One region of the Arthrobacter sp. UYCo732 genome, then DNA from elsewhere that is predicted to be linked to it. Evidence: predicted binding sites of a transcription regulator. Region 1 holds the regulator's gene; the other holds the start of a gene.
What was found. The regulator HrcA, encoded in region 1, represses chaperone genes, less so after heat shock. The targets are predictions, from matches to a motif close to TTNGCACTCGNNNNNNNCGAGTGCNAA.

Region 1 (7,993 bases):
CCACCCGGGCCACCCACGAACTCCTGGAAATTGGTGTGAGCTCCCCGGAACCCACCCCCTCCAAGGGCCTGGGCGTCGGCGAAGTGGGCTACCTCATCACCGGCGTGAAGGACGTGCGCCTATCCAAGGTTGGCGACACCGTCACCAACCTTGCCAAGCCTGCAACTGACTCCCTCCCCGGCTACGCCGACGCCAAGCCCATGGTCTTCTCCGGCCTGTATCCGCTGGACGGCACGGACTACCCCGTGCTCCGCGATGCGCTGGAAAAGCTGATGCTCAACGACGCCGCACTGGTGTACGAGCCCGAAACGTCGGCGGCGCTGGGCTTCGGCTTCCGCGTTGGCTTCCTGGGTCTGCTGCACCTGGAAATCACCCGCGAACGACTGGAACGCGAATACAACCTTGATCTCATCTCCACCGCCCCCAACGTGGAGTACGAGGTAACGCTGGAGGACAAGAAGGTGGTCCATGTGACTAACCCCAGCGAGTACCCCTCCGGCAAAATCGCCGAGGTCCGCGAGCCCATGGTGTCCGCCACCATCCTGGCGCCCAACGAATTTGTTGGGGCCATCATGGAACTCTGCCAGAGCCGGCGAGGTGTCATGGGCGGCATGGACTACCTGTCAGAGGACCGCGTGGAGATCAGGTACCGCCTCCCGCTGGCCGAAATCGTTTTCGATTTCTTCGACATCCTCAAGTCCAAGACCCGTGGCTACGGCTCGCTGGACTGGAAGGCCGACGGCGAGCAGGTAGCCGATCTGGTCAAGGTGGACATCATGCTCCAGGGCGAACAGGTGGATGCATTCTCGGCCATCACCCACCGTGACAAGGCCTACGCCTACGGCGTGATGATGACCAGCAAGCTGCGCGAACTCATTCCTCGGCAGCAGTTCGAAGTGCCGATCCAGGCCGCGATCGGCTCGCGCATCATCGCCCGGGAAAGCATCAGGGCCATCCGCAAGGACGTTCTGGCCAAGTGCTACGGCGGTGACATTTCGCGAAAGCGTAAACTTCTGGAAAAGCAGAAGGAAGGCAAGAAGCGGATGAAGATGGTGGGCCGTGTCGAGGTTCCCCAGGAAGCCTTCATTGCTGCACTGACTACGGACGAGTCCAAGGACAAGGCTAAGAAGTAGTGATGACAGTGGCCCGGACCACGGGAGGCCGCCGCAATGCCTAGCGTTCTTCCCCTTGGCGACCCGGCGCCGTCGGACGGTCTCCTGCCTGCCCAGGCAACGGGCGGTGCGGCGGGCCGGGCCTTCGGGCTCTACGTGCACATCCCGTTCTGCGCCGTCCGGTGCGGATACTGCGATTTCAACACGTACACGGCCACCGAACTCGGTGGCGGCGCGTCCCAGGACGCCTATGCCGACACCGCTATTTCCGAGGTCCGGCTGGCCGCAGGGGTCCTCATGGACTCCGGGTTGCCCGCCCGGCCACTGAGCACCGTGTTCTTCGGCGGCGGGACCCCCACGCTGCTCCCGGCGGAAGACCTTGCACGGATCCTGGCCGCAGCCGTCGGGGAATGGGGACTTGAGGATGGCGCCGAAGTCACCACCGAAGCGAACCCGGATTCTGTCACTCCCGAATCTTTGGCAATGCTGAAGGATGCCGGCTTCACCCGGGTTTCCTTTGGCATGCAGTCAGCAGTTCCGCACGTGCTCAAAGTCCTGGACCGCACGCACACACCCAGCCGGGTGCCGCAGGTGGTGCAGTGGGCGCGCGAGGCCGGACTGGCCGTGAGCCTGGACCTGATCTACGGGACACCGGGCGAGTCCCTCGATGACTGGCGGTATTCCCTGGAGACCGCCCTGTCCTATCAGCCGGACCATATCAGCGCCTACGCACTGATCGTCGAGGACGGGACCAAGCTCGCCGCGCAGATCCGCCGGGGTGAAGTTGCGGGGATCGACGACGATGACCACGCCGATAAGTATGAGCTCGCGGACCAGCTGATCGGCGAAGCCGGGTTGAGCTGGTATGAGGTCAGCAACTGGTCCCGCACGCCCGAGCAGGCCTGCCGGCACAATCTCGCCTACTGGCGCGGGGATGACTGGTGGGGCATTGGCCCCGGCGCACACTCCCACGTGGGCGGTGTGCGCTGGTGGAACGTCAAGCATCCCACCGCTTACGCGGGGCGGCTCGCGCAAGGGCTCTCACCGGCGGCCGGCCGGGAAACGCTCGACGCCGAAACGCGGGACATGGAGCGGGTGATGCTGGAGGCCAGGCTCGTTTCCGGAGTCCACGTCCCGTCGCTGGGACAGGACGGCCGCCACGCTGTTGCCGGGCTGATCGCCGATGGCCTCGTGGAGCCGGCGGCCGCCTTCCGCGGCACGCTGGTCCTGACGCTGAAGGGCCGCCTGCTGGCCGACGCCGTGGTCCGACGGATCCTGCCTGACTGACCCCGCGTTGCTTTTCGGCTATTTGATCCAGCGCAGGTTGTACTGGTAACGGTGGGGCTGGCCCTTGTTGACATGGATGCCGGCGGCCACCGAGAAGCAGGTCAGGGCAATCCAGATCAGGGTTGCGATGACGGCGAAAATGTTCCCCACCACCGGAATGAACACCAGGATGTTGGCCACCAGCGCCGCGATGGTGGGCGGCAGGCTGAAGTTCAGTGCTTCCTTAGACTCCTGCGCAGTGAACGGCCCGCGTTCACGGAAAATCAGGTAAATCAGCAGGGACGGTACGCAGCCGAGGATCCCGCCAAAGTGTGCCAGCGTGGCCCATTGACGGTCTTCGCTGGCCGTGAGGGGCAACGCGTTTGCGGGAACGCCCTGGTACTCGGAACGGCTTTGGTCGTCCCGGTGCTCGCGTGCGTTTTGTGCCACGGTTTCTTCCTTCGAAAGTGCAATGGTGCTGGTTTCGCGAATGCCGGCCTATCGCAGCAACAGTCTCCGCAGTACCAAGAATACTGGTTCCGCTGCCAAATGCCGCCGTCGATAGCGGGCATGGGGCAGGACCGGCGCCGCCGGGGCTACTGCGCCGTGAGGAAGTCGATGACTTCCTCCACCCGCCCCAGGAGCGACGCTTCCAGATCTGCATAGGTGCGGACCGCACCCAACAGCTTCTGCCAGCCCAGGCCGATGTCCTCCTTGGTGGAGTGCGGCCAGCCGAACGCTGCCAGGATGCCGGTCTTCCAGTCCTGACCCCGGGGCACCACGGGCCACTGGTCAATGCCCAGCACCGCGGGCCGGATGGCCTGCCACACGTCAACGTAAGGGTGCCCAACGATCAGAACGTTGCCGGCGGCACCGGGAGAGGCCATCACACCGGCCGCGATGCGCCACTCCTTTGAGTCCGGGACCAGGTGGTCCACCAGGACCCCAAGCCGCCGTCCGGGACCGGGACCAAAGGCGGCCACCGCCCCCGCGAGGTCGTCGATGCCGTGCAAAGGCTCCACGACGATGCCCTCCACGCGCAGATCGTCACCCCAGACCTTTTCCACGAGTTCGGCGTCGTGCTTTCCCTCCACCCAGATCCTGCTCGCTTTGGCCACCTGGGCACGCTGGCCGGCCACGCGCACCGAACCGGACGCTGTCCGGCCAGCTGGAGCGGCGGTGTTCTGCCTGGGCACGGGCGGCACCAGCCGGATGGGCCGGCCTTCCAAAAGGAAACCGAATCCAAGCCGGAACGAACGCGACTTGCCGCGCCGGTCCTCGAGGGCCACCACATGCATGCCGCCGGACTTCTCCACCCGGGTCACCGCTCCCACCCAACCGGACTGGGCGTCTTCGAGAACCATGCCGCGTTCGACGGGAACCTCGGGCAGTTCGTTCCGGACGGGCGCGCTGATCTCCTGCGGACCCCAGTTCTGGTATTGCATGGATTGATTCCGCCTTGTGCTAGATCGTGCCCCCGGAATGTTCGCCCGGAGCGGTACCAATGCTAACAACGGGGTGAGTCATATTAGACTGTTAGCACTTAGGCACGTCGAGTGCTAACAGGCCGTGGCCATTGAGGCGCAACCGTGGATGGAGGTGGAGTGTGAGCGAGCCGCGCAAACTGGAAGTACTGCGTGCCATCGTGGAGGACTATGTGCACTCCCGCGAGCCCGTGGGTTCGAAGGCCCTGGTTGAACGCCATCATCTCGGTGTGTCCAGCGCAACCATCCGCAACGACATGGCGGCCCTGGAAGACGAGGGCCTGATCACCGCGCCGCACACCAGCGCCGGCCGCATCCCCACGGACAAGGGCTACCGGCTGTTTGTGGACCAGATTTCCGCCGTGAAGCCGCTCTCGCCGGCGGAAAAGAAGGCCATCCAGTCATTGCTGGAGGGATCTGATGACCTGGATGACGTCCTGGACCGGACTGTCCGGCTGCTCTCCCAGCTGACCAACCAGGTGGCCGTGGTGCAGTACCCCCATCTGAGCCGGGCCACCATCCGTCACATCGAATTTGTTCTGCTGGCGCCCCGTCAGGTACTTCTGGTGCTCATCGCCACCACCGGCAAGGTGGAGCAGCGCGTGCTCGACGTCGGCCAGGACCTTGGCGAGGACGGTATCGCCGCCATGCGGACACACTTCCTCGGATCGCTGGCTGGCACACCGCTGAGCCGGCTGGCCCAGTCGTTGCCGGGCGTGGTGTTTTCTGTCGCTCCCGGCCAGCGTGCTGCTGCCCAGGCGCTGGCACAGGGGCTGGAAACGCTCGCGCACAGCAGCCGCGAGGACCGCATGGTGATGGCCGGGACGGCGAACCTGGCCAGGTCCAACGTGGATTTTCCCCTCAGCATCGGACCGGTGCTCGAAGCACTGGAGGAGCAGGTTGTCTTGCTCCGCCTGCTCAGTGACATGGCCCAGGACCCGCGTGGAGTCACCGTCAGCATCGGCCGCGAAAATCCTTATGACGGCCTGGCCGAAGCCTCCGTGGTGGCCACCGCCTACGGACCGGACAGCACGGCCAAGATCGGTGTGCTGGGCCCTACCCGGATGGACTATCCCACCACCATGGCCGCCGTCAGGGCAGTGGCCCGTTACCTGTCAAGAATTCTGGGTCCGTAACAGCCGCGGTCCAGGCATGAAGAGCGGAGCCGGCAGCCCGGCTGCCGGCAGTACAACAAGGAAGAGATACGAACTTTGAGCAGCCACTACGACGTCCTCGGAGTCTCGCCGGAAGCCACCGGAGAAGAGATCAAGAAGGCCTACCGCAAGCTGGCCCGCACCCTTCACCCGGACGTTAATCCCGGGGACGATGCGTCGGACCGCTTCAAGGCCGTGACCCACGCCTACGAGGTACTTTCGGACCCCCAGAAGCGCCGCGTCTATGACACCACCGGTAACGAAAACGGTACCGACAATGGTTTCGGCGGCGGTGGATACGCCGGCCAGGGCTTCGCGTTCCAGGACATTTTCGATACGTTCTTCGGCGCCGGCGGATCCTCGGGCCCGGCGTCACGGGTCCGCCGCGGCCAGGACGCCCTCATCAGCGTCCGGATCGAACTCCGCGATGCCGTGTTCGGCGTCAACCGCAAACTTGAGGTGGATACCGCCGTCACCTGCCCCACCTGCAACGGCTCCTGCTGCCGCGACGGGAGCCACCCTGAACGCTGCGATATCTGCGGCGGCAGCGGCCAGGTCCAGCGTGCGGTGCGCTCCATCCTGGGCCAGGTCATGACGGCGGCCCCGTGCGGCAGCTGTGAAGGCTTCGGGACTGTGATCAAGGATCCCTGCAACGAGTGCAGCGGCCAGGGCCGCATCCGCAGCCGCCGGTCGCTCACCATCAAGGTGCCGGCCGGCGTGGCAACGGGTACCCGCATCCAGCTCTCCGGGCAGGGCGAGGCTGGCCCGGCCGGAGGTCCGGCCGGTGATCTGTACGTCGAGATCCGGGTCAACAACGACGCCACGTACGTCCGCGACGGCGACGACCTGCACGCGACGCTGCACATTCCGATGACCGCCGCAGCGCTGGGCACCGAGGTGTCCCTGGATACGTTTGACGGGATTCAGGAGATCGACGTCAAGGCGGGGACCCAGGCCGGCGAGGTCATCACGCTCCGCGGCCTGGGCGTCACGCATCTGCGCGGCTACGGCCGAGGGGACCTCATGGTCCACCTGCAGGTGGAGACACCGGCAAAGCTGGACGCCGCACAGGAGGATCTCCTGCGGCAGCTGGCCAAGTTGCGCGGTGAGCAGTTCACGGAGGGCAAGCTGGCGGCCAGCGGCGGGGTCTTCGCCAAGCTGCGGGACCGGTTCGGTAACCTGTAGCGGTGAGCAACCCCGTTTTTTTCAGCGGCGCCGGGTCGCTGGACGCCGTGGTGCCCGGTGCCCGGTACTCCCTGCAGGGCCCGGAGGCGCGACATGCCGTAACGGTTAAGCGGCTGACCCCGGGCGAATCCGTGGACATTGCGGACGGCGCCGGGAAGCGGCTGACCGGAACGGTGGTTGCCGCGTCACCTGCCGAGCTCACCGTGGAATGCGCCGTGATGGCGGTGGAGGACCAGCCAGACATTCGGCTGGTGCTGGTCCAGGCCCTGGCCAAAGGCGACCGCGACGAACTCGCCGTGGAAACAGCCACCGAATTAGGGATCGACGCCGTTGTGCCCTGGCAATCGGAACGCTCTATTGTGCGCTGGAAGGGTGAGCGCGCCGCGAAGGCCCATGCTAAATGGCAGTCAGCGGTCACAGCGGCCGCAAAACAGGCGCGGCGCGCCTGGATTCCCGAGGTACGTGCCGCCGTCGAAACCCCCGGGTTGGCTGTTGCCGTGGCCGCCGCGGACTTGGCGGTGATTCTTCATGAAGACGCAGTACGGCCGCTCCGGTCTGTGCTTGAAGCCTGGCACGCCGGCGAGCCGCAGGCCGGCCCACGGGAAGTCCTGCTCATCGTCGGCCCGGAGGGCGGGATCAGTCCCCGCGAAGTTACCCGGCTCTGCGATGCAGGTGCCGTGACGGCTCTCCTGGGTCACCATGTCCTGCGGTCGTCCACTGCCGGACCTGCGGCAGTTGTGGTGGCGAGCGATGTGTTGGGACGCTGGAGCGCCCTGTACCCCTGAAAACTAGCTGACGTTGAACTTCCTCGTATCTACGTTTTGCTCCGCTCTGCTGCCGCCGCCGTCCGTTTGGGACACGCGGAGCTCATAACTTCCGGAGGACAGGCTGAGGGCCAGAGTGAACAGGCCGGCCTGGGTGGCGTCCGTGCCGGCTGTGGTCTCGCCAGTCAGGTAGGGCGTCTTGTCCCCGTTCCCCGCGGTCCGCAGGATCTGCCAGCGGAGCTTGTCGCCGGGGACGGTGCTGCGGCCGGTGATCTTGACACTGCCGCCGGCAAAATCCGTACCCTCCTGCGGATCGATAATCCACACGGGCGCCACCATCCCGGGGGCCCGCGACATGGGAGCACCCAACTGGACGTGGTCGAAGGCGACGTAGTCCGTGTGGCTGTCCACCAGGACCCGGACCTGGATCTGCTGGCCGGAGTCGATCAGGCCGCTACTTGCCGCCGCCGCGGTGGCGGTAAAGACCAACTGCTGAATGGCACGGACGGCCATGTCGGCGTCGAGGTTGCTGTTGAATGCATCCGCCGAGACGTCGACGGTGATGACATTCTTACCGGAGATCGAGGTTGCCAGCTTTGCGGGGCTCTGCCACGGCGTGAAAAAATCAGGGTCGAGTGGCTTCTCCGACATCATGGCGCGCAGTGCGCGTGTTACCGGGTTCTCCTGTTCCGGGACATCCCGGAACTCGCGGTACAGGAAGGCATTGCCGTCACTGCGGCCAATCCAGTACACGGGCGCCTTGTTTGATGACTGGGTAGTCTCCAGCGGGGCGCTCGTGGACAGCACGCCGGGAGAACCGGTGGCGGCAGCGGTGGAGTTGGCCGTCAGGATGGGCTCGGGGCCGGCGTCCGCAATGCAGCCGGTCAGCAGGAGGAGCACTGGCAGGAGACCCACGACGCCCCGGGCGCGGACATGCCGTGAGGCGCGTCCGGCAGTGCGGGGGGTGGGTGTTTCCGGCACTCTGATGGCCTGCCCTTCCTGGCTGAGAATGATGAGGCCGTGGCCCC
Region 2 (7,993 bases), on a different contig from region 1:
ACCAGCCCCAAACCGTTCCCGCGCTGGATGGTCACCATGGCTTTCGGCGTTTTCGCTGCAGTCTTCGTGGGCGTCCTCGGCGGGGGGCCGGCGTCCTCGGCCATCGCCTTTGTGGCCAACCTCGGCGTCAGCCTGTTGGCGCGCCAGCTGGGCCGGTGGCGGGTTCCGGACTTCTTTACGACGGCGGCCTGCTCCTTCGCCGTTACTCTCACCGCGTTGTTGTTGTGGCGCTTCGGCCTCACCAATGCGCCGGCGATCGTGGTGGTGGGCGGCATCCTCCTGCTCCTCCCCACCGGGCGCCTGGTCTCCTCCGTCCAGGACGCCATCAACGGGTTCCCCGTAACGGCCGCCGGCCGCTTCCTGTCCACCCTGCTGACCTTCGGCGCCATTGTGGCCGGCATCGCGGTGGCCTTTGTGGTGGGCGCGATGACCGGAATGCAGGCCATCGATGTCACCCAGACGTTCCCGGCCGCCTATGATGCGTGGGTCCTGGTGATCTTCATCGCCCTCGCCGTGATGGCCATCGGCGTCACGGAGCAGACCTCCTGGGACCTGCTGCTGCCCACCGCAGGCGTCGGAGTGGTGGGCTACTTTGTCCTTCTGGGAGCAGGTTCGCTCGGCGTCGGCGACCGGTTCTCCCCGGCGCTCGCCGCCGTCGTGATTGGCTTGCTGGCGAGGGTGGTGGCCCTGAAGATGGGCGCACCCCAGCTGGTGGTGGCCGTTCCGGCGGCACTGATCCTGCTGCCCGGCCTGACCATCTTCCGGTCGATGTACGTCCTGACCATCGAGGAATCCGAAATCCTGTTGGGCGCGGGGGGGATGCTCAACGCCGGGGCAATTGTCCTGGGCACGGCGGCCGGCATTGTCCTCGGGGACACGCTGGCGCGTCCACTGACACGCAGCCTGGCCAGCAACGAGCGGCGCCGGGCCCGGCGGCGTTAAGCCGCCCGAAGTTTATTCGCGGGCGGGCGCCTGCTGCGCTGAGACTGCTCAGATCTTCCCTACGGGGAGTTTCTTCTCGGCCTGGAAGTCGTCCTCCACCCTTCCCTTGGCCCAGTATCCGGACAATGACACTTGGCTCCGCTCGAGGCCGCGCTGGACATAGAACACGTCGCGCAGGGCCTTCATGTAGCCGCGCTCGCCGTGGGCAAAAACGTCAACCCGGCCGGCGGGCCAGTCGGCGTCGGCCACTGCCGATACAAGGAGATCGCCGGTGCCGGCAGGCGCGCCGTTGCGGCGGAGCCACGAGACCTGGACGCCCGGCGGGGCATCGATGGGCTGGATGTCGGCGTCGCCGTCCACCTCAATGAAGGCCAGGCCACGCGCCTCCGCCGGCAGCGATTCGATGCCTGCGGCGATGGCCGGCAGGGCGGCCTCGTCCCCGGCGAAGAGGTACCAGTCGGCGTCGGACGACGGGTTGTAAGCGCCGCCGGGGCCGGTAAGGGTGAAGGTGTCGCCGGGCCTGGCGGCGGCAGCCCAGGGCCCGGCCAGTCCCTCGTCCCCGTGGATTACAAAGTCAATCGCGAGTTCCTGGGCGGCGTTGTCCACCCAGCGGACCGTGTAGGTGCGTGTGAACGGCCATTGCTGGCGAGGCATGGTTTCTCGGATGGTCCACAGGTCCAGGGGCTGGGCGTAGCCAACGCCGGGCTGCGGGAAGACAATCTTCACGTAGCGGTCCACGAAGCTGTTGTTCACGTAGGTGGAAAAACCCGGGCCGCCGGCCACGATCCTCACCATGTGGGTCGAGAGTTCTTCCCGGCGGATCACCGTGAGGTCGATCTGCGGACGTGTGGACTTCATTGCGCTCGTGGCGGCCGGGACTGTGCTCATAAGGTAACCCTAAGCTAGACGACCTGGGGGAGCTCCCACGTTACGCCGGACGAGCCCTGCTCCCGCAGCAACTGATTAATGGTGCTGAAAGGCTTGGAGCCGAAGAAGCCGCGCGAGGCCGACAACGGGCTCGGGTGCGCACTGGAGACCACCGCCGCGCCGGGCAGGAGGGGAAGGACACCCTCCGCATCCCTGCCCCACAGCACCGCCACGAGCGGCGGTCTGCCGCCGTCGGCGGCGCACCGGTTGGCAACTGCGGTGACTGCCGCCGTCGTAATGGCCTCCCAGCCCCTGCCACGGTGGGAGCCGGCGGCCCCGGCCCGGACGCTCATGACGCGGTTCAGCAGGAGGACGCCCTGGGCGGCCCACGTGGACAGGTCGCCGTGGATGCGGGCGGGAATGCCGAGATCGGCCTCCAGTTCGCGGTAGATATTCGCCAGGCTTCGGGGGATGGGGCGCGTCCGCGGGTCGACGGCGAAGGAAAGTCCGATCGCGTGGCCCGGCGTCGGGTAGGGGTCTTGGCCCACGATCAGGACCTTAACGTCAGCCATCGGCAGCCTGAAGGCGCGCATGACGTTCGACGGCGATGGCAGGACTTCGTGCCCGGCTGCGACTTCGGCGGCAAGGAAAGTGAGGACGTCCCGGAGCTCAGCTTCAACCGGTTCCAGCGCAACCGCCCAGTCGGCAGCCATCAGCGCCGCTAACGGCAGCGCGGCGAGGTCGGCGAAGCCCACGGCATCAGCCGGCTCCGCCGCGAACTCAAACAGGGCGTCGGATTCAAACACCGTCCCATTCTCGCAGGGATCGGCGCCGCCCCTCGGAGTTTTTGTCCAGATAACGGCGAATCGGAGACCTAAAAACCCGAATAAGTGGACAAAAAATCCGAGAAGCGAAAATGACAACGATGTTATTTGCGCCGTAACATGGGATGAGATTTTCAACCTCACCAGCGAAGGGAAGTGCCGTGGCGGAGCCTGCTCAGGAACACGTTGCGGAGCCCTCCGAGCGGAGTCCGCTGCTGGCAGATTTCGCCGTTCGTGACTCCCCGTTGAGCGAGCGTGACCAGCAGATGCTGGCCCTGGAGCGGCAGTGGTGGAAGTACGCCGGAGCCAAGGAACAGGCAGTCAGGGAACTCTTCGATCTGTCCGCCACGCACTACTATCAGCTGCTGAATGCCCTCATTGATTCCGAGGCTGCGCTGGCCCACGACCCCATGCTGGTCAAGAGATTGCGTAGACTACGTACGTCGCGTCACCGGGCGCGCACTGCACGCCGCCTGGGTTCCGACGCCTGACCAACTTCGTGCTGAGCCATCAGCAGTAATCAGCAAGGATGTCTCTGCACCATGACCAAATACGCTCGGGATGAATTCGACAAAGTTCCGGAGACCGCATCGAGGCAAGGCGTCCACCGCACGGCCTCGGCGCCGGTCCGGCGCAAACTCTGGCCCATCCTTGCCGTCGGAATCTTGGCGCTGGCCATCGGATTGGTCTCCTTCCTGATCCTTCCCAAACTCGGCTTCACCCAGGCCGGCAGTGAACTCGCCACGAGCCTGGAAGCGCCTGCGTCGCCCGAAGCAAGTGCGGCACCGTCGGCAAGCAAACATGCGGCCCCGAGTTCCGAACCGTCGGCGAGCCCGGAAGCTGAGCCCGAAGCCTCGCCCTCGCCGTCCGCCACCGAACTGCCCGCCGCTGTCCTGGACAAGGCCCAGGGCGTTGCCGTGTACAACGGCGCCGGAACCGCCGGGCTCGCCGGACGCGTCAGCGCGATGGTCCGGAATGACGGCTGGACGCTGGGGCCCGTGGGTAACTGGACCGGCGCTCCGCGGCAGAACTCCGCCATCTACTATTCCGGCGCAGCACAGCAGCCCAACGCCGAAGCGCTCGCCACCCTCCTGGGCATTCCCACTCTGGTCAATAGCCAGGAGTTCCAGGTCCCCCTAGTTGTGGTCCTGGGGCCGGGCTACCGGTAACCCCCCGCAACCCTCGTCCCGGTTACGCGTGAATAACTTTTGGGCTCCGGAGCGGCCGTGCAGCCCGGCCTGCAGGGCGGCTTGTGGCTAGAGTGATTTCAGGCGTAGGTCCGTAAAACGCCGCACACAGCGGAGTGGACCGTCGGCACTACGGAAAGAGTGGACATCATGGCATTGGGAACCGTTAAGTGGTTCAACGCCGAAAAAGGCTATGGTTTCATCACCCTGGATAGCTCCGGGGACGATGTCTTTGTGCACTGGTCGGCCATCGATGGTGAAGGCTACCGTGCCCTCAATGAAGGGCAGCGCGTCGAGCTTGAAGTCGGCGAAGGCGAGAAAGGCCCGCAGGCCGAAAGCGTCCGGCCCGCAGCGTGAAATCCCGCAGCCTGCGTTCACCAATTGTGCGGACCGCCACAGCTGCGGCACTCCTGCTGGCACTGGCCGGCTGTGCAGGTGCCGCCGGAGGCAACGCCCGGCTGGACTCGGTTGGAGCCTCCGGCGACGGCGCCTTGCGCATCGGGCTGATACAGGACAGTGCAGGGGAGCAGAGCTTCCTCAACGACTCACAGCGGGCGGCCGCCGAGCTTGCCGTGAAGGACATCAACGCCGCCGGCGGCCACAAGGGCAAACCTGTTGAGTTGATAATCGGGGCCGGGGCCGACGCCGGATCGCAGGCCACGAACCTGACCGCAGCCAAGGCCGACGTGGTCATTGGACCCACTGATTCCAGCCATGCGGCAGCTGCCATCGACGTCCTCTCCGCTGACAGGATTCCACTGATTTCGCCGGCCAACTCGGCGGCCGCCCTGAGCACCTACCAGAGCGGCGGCTACTACTTCCGGACGGCCGCGGCTGACATCGCCCAGGCCTCCGTGCTGGTAAAGCTTGCCAAGGACGGCGGAGCCAAGAGCATTGCCGTGATTCACCAGGACAGCGTTTACGGCAAGGATGTCTCCGCCGCGGTGACGACAGCCGCTACAGACGCCGGCCTGGAAACGGTCAGCACCTCGGCATTCAAGCCGGGTGCTGCGCTACAGGCGGCCGCAGTCGCCCAGGCGGCAAAGCCCGACGCCGTGGTGCTGATCGCGCGGGACGGTGCCCAGGGCGCCCTCGAGGAGCTCAACAATGCCGGGCTGTCCGGCAGCAAACTCATCCTCAGTGACGGTGCGTTCGCTCAGTACGGGCCCGGACTCGGCTTAAAGGCCCTTGATGGAGCCCGCACCGTAGTGCCCCGGGTGCTTGTTTCGGCAGATTTCCAGGCCCGGCTGCTGGCAGTGAACCCGGCGTTGAAGGACCTGTCATTCGCGGCGGAGGCCTACGACGCCGTGAATTTGGCGGCCTTGGCGGCGGTGACGGCTGATGACGATGCCGGACGCTCCATTGCGGCCAATCTGATCGCGGTGTCCGGTGGCACCGCCGGTGGCTCTTCCGGCGGGGGGAGCGCCGGGCAGCCCGGCAAGCCGTGCAGGTCGTATTCCGACTGCCTGGCGGTCCTGAAGTCCGGGGCGAAGATCAATTACGACGGCGAATCGGGGCCGATTGCCTTCGACGCCCAGGGAGATATCACCTCGGCGAACTTCATGGTGTTCACCTACGGTCCTGACAACCGGGCCGTGCTCAGCGGACGTGAGGCGGCAGGACGGGCAGCGGCCTGATCGCCAGTGGCGAACGGCGCGCCGTGAGAGAGCGGAAAAGAGAAGCTTTCGCTTGCACTCTCACGTGGGGAGTGCTAATTATTGAGTTAGCACTCCTACGTACCGACTGCTAAAGCAACGTCCGGTTTCTGCCGGTTTCGGAGCTTGGTGCCGGCCGTGGAGCGAAAGAAATACCTAGCTGGAGTGAGATCCCCAGCCGCGGCATACAGAGGCCGCCGGTGAAGGATCGTCCGTCGCGGGCACTGCAGTGAGGTTCATTCTTAACGACTGTCCCGAAAGGACTACTGCCGTTATGGCCAAGATCATTGCATTTGATGAAGAGGCACGCCGCGGTCTTGAGCGGGGCCTGAACATCCTCGCCGACGCCGTCAAGGTCACCCTCGGCCCGCGTGGACGCAATGTCGTCCTCGAAAAGAAGTGGGGCGCCCCCACGATCACCAACGATGGTGTTTCCATCGCCAAGGAGATCGAGCTGGACGATCCTTACGAAAAGATCGGCGCCGAGCTGGTTAAGGAAGTTGCCAAGAAGACGGATGACGTCGCTGGCGACGGCACCACCACGGCTACCGTGCTGGCACAGGCCCTGGTCAAGGAAGGCCTGCGCAACGTTGCAGCCGGCGCTGACCCGCTGTCCCTCAAGCGCGGCATCGAGAAGGCCGTAGAGGCCGTCACCGTTGAGCTGCTTGCCTCCGCCAAGGAAATCGAAACCAAGGAAGAGATTGCGGCCACAGCTTCCATCTCCGCCGGTGACGATGAAATCGGTGCCCTCATCGCCGAGGCCCTGGACAAGGTGGGCAAGGAAGGCGTCATCACGGTCGAGGAGTCCAACACCTTCGGCCTGGAGCTCGAACTCACCGAAGGCATGCGCTTCGACAAGGGTTACATCTCCGCTTACTTCGTGACCGACACCGATCGCCAGGAAACGGTCCTTGAGGATCCGTACATCCTGATCGTCAACTCCAAGATCTCCAACGTCAAGGAACTCGTTGCTGTCCTGGAAAAGGTCATGCAGTCCAGCAAGCCGCTGCTGATCATTGCCGAGGACATCGAGGGCGAGGCCCTGGCCACCCTGATCGTCAACAAGATCCGTGGCACCTTCAAGTCCGTTGCCGTCAAGGCTCCGGGCTTCGGCGACCGCCGCAAGGCCCAACTGGCCGACATCGCCGTCCTCACCGGCGGCCAGGTCATCGCCGAGGAAGTCGGCCTCAAGCTGGAGACCGCGGGACTGGAACTCCTGGGACGCGCCCGCAAGGTTGTTGTCACCAAGGACGAGACCACCATCGTTGAAGGTGCCGGCGACGCCGACCAGATCGCTGGGCGCGTTTCCCAGATCCGTGCCGAGATCGAGAACTCCGATTCGGACTACGACCGCGAGAAGCTGCAGGAACGCCTGGCCAAGCTGGCCGGCGGCGTTGCAGTTATCAAGGCCGGTGCCGCAACCGAAGTTGAGCTCAAGGAACGCAAGCACCGCATTGAGGACGCTGTCCGCAACGCCAAGGCTGCTGTTGAAGAAGGCATCGTCGCCGGTGGCGGCGTTGCGCTGATCCAGGCCGGCGCCAAGGCGTTCGCAAACCTGAACCTCACGGGTGACGAAGCAACGGGCGCCAACATCGTCCGCGTTGCCATCGACGCCCCGCTGAAGCAGATCGCCTTCAACGCCGGCCTCGAGCCCGGCGTTGTGGTGGACAAGGTCCGCGGCCTGCCTGCAGGCCACGGCCTGAACGCAGCAACCGGCGAATACGTCGACCTGCTGGCTGCCGGCATCAACGACCCCGTCAAGGTGACCCGCTCTGCACTTCAGAACGCGGCCTCCATTGCCGGCCTGTTCCTCACCACCGAGGCTGTTGTGGCCGATAAGCCGGAGAAGAACGCTCCGGCCATGGGTGGCGGCGACGACATGGGCGGCATGGGCGGCTTCTAGCCCCTAGTTGCCCCAAGCACGACGCACGACGGCGGTCCTCACCAACGGTGGGGGCCGCCGTCGGCCTTTAACTCGCGATGCCCTATCAGGTTTGGCCCCTAAAGGTCCCGTTTAAGAACCAAGCCTGATAGAGCATCACGGTCCGGGCCCGGCACAGGTGCGCAGCTCAACTCTGGCAGGATGGAACCGTGACGATTACAGCAGCAGCCGACGGTTCGGCTTTAGGAAACCCGGGCCCGGCCGGCTGGGCATGGTATGTCAACGACGACTGTTGGCGCGCAGGGGGATGGCCGCACGGCACCAACAACCAGGGTGAGTTGATGGCCGTCCTTGACCTGTTCCGCGCCACCGCCCACGTGCCGGATGAAGACCTGCGGGTCCTCTGCGACAGCCAGTACGTCATCAACTCCATCACCAAGTGGATGCCGGGCTGGAAACGGAAGGGCTGGCGCAAAGCCGACGGCAAGCCCGTCCTGAACGTGGAGCTGCTCAAGGAACTGGACCGGGAACTCGCGGGCCGCAAATACATCTTGCAATGGGTCAAGGGCCACGCCGGCCACGACCTCAACGAGGCAGCGGACGTGCGCGCCCGTGCCGCAGCCACCGCCTACCAGC

Region 2: groL (chaperonin GroEL) is a predicted target of HrcA. The motif match lies at 5,544-5,570, and genes of this name have one in related genera.

Annotation. Positions count from the first base shown of each region.
Region 1 covers NZ_JBEPPJ010000001.1:592,004-599,996, forward strand. Annotated here, with positions in the region: gene lepA (translation elongation factor 4) at 1-1,133, shown strand, start outside; gene hemW (radical SAM family heme chaperone HemW) at 1,170-2,399, shown strand; gene ABIB45_RS02850 (DUF4870 domain-containing protein) at 2,418-2,828, opposite strand; gene ABIB45_RS02855 (DUF3097 domain-containing protein) at 2,975-3,823, opposite strand; gene hrcA (heat-inducible transcriptional repressor HrcA) at 3,985-4,998, shown strand; gene dnaJ (molecular chaperone DnaJ) at 5,074-6,201, shown strand; gene ABIB45_RS02870 (16S rRNA (uracil(1498)-N(3))-methyltransferase) at 6,204-6,986, shown strand; gene ABIB45_RS02875 (GerMN domain-containing protein) at 6,990-7,946, opposite strand.
Region 2 covers NZ_JBEPPJ010000008.1:122,689-130,681, reverse strand. Annotated here, with positions in the region: gene ABIB45_RS12775 (threonine/serine exporter family protein) at 1-942, shown strand, start outside; gene ABIB45_RS12770 (siderophore-interacting protein) at 991-1,830, opposite strand; gene ABIB45_RS12765 (uracil-DNA glycosylase) at 1,845-2,615, opposite strand; gene ABIB45_RS12760 (DUF3263 domain-containing protein) at 2,795-3,124, shown strand; gene ABIB45_RS12755 (LytR C-terminal domain-containing protein) at 3,176-3,802, shown strand; gene ABIB45_RS12750 (cold-shock protein) at 3,971-4,177, shown strand; gene ABIB45_RS12745 (ABC transporter substrate-binding protein) at 4,174-5,457, shown strand; gene groL (chaperonin GroEL) at 5,750-7,378, shown strand; gene ABIB45_RS12735 (RNase H family protein) at 7,567-7,993, shown strand, end outside.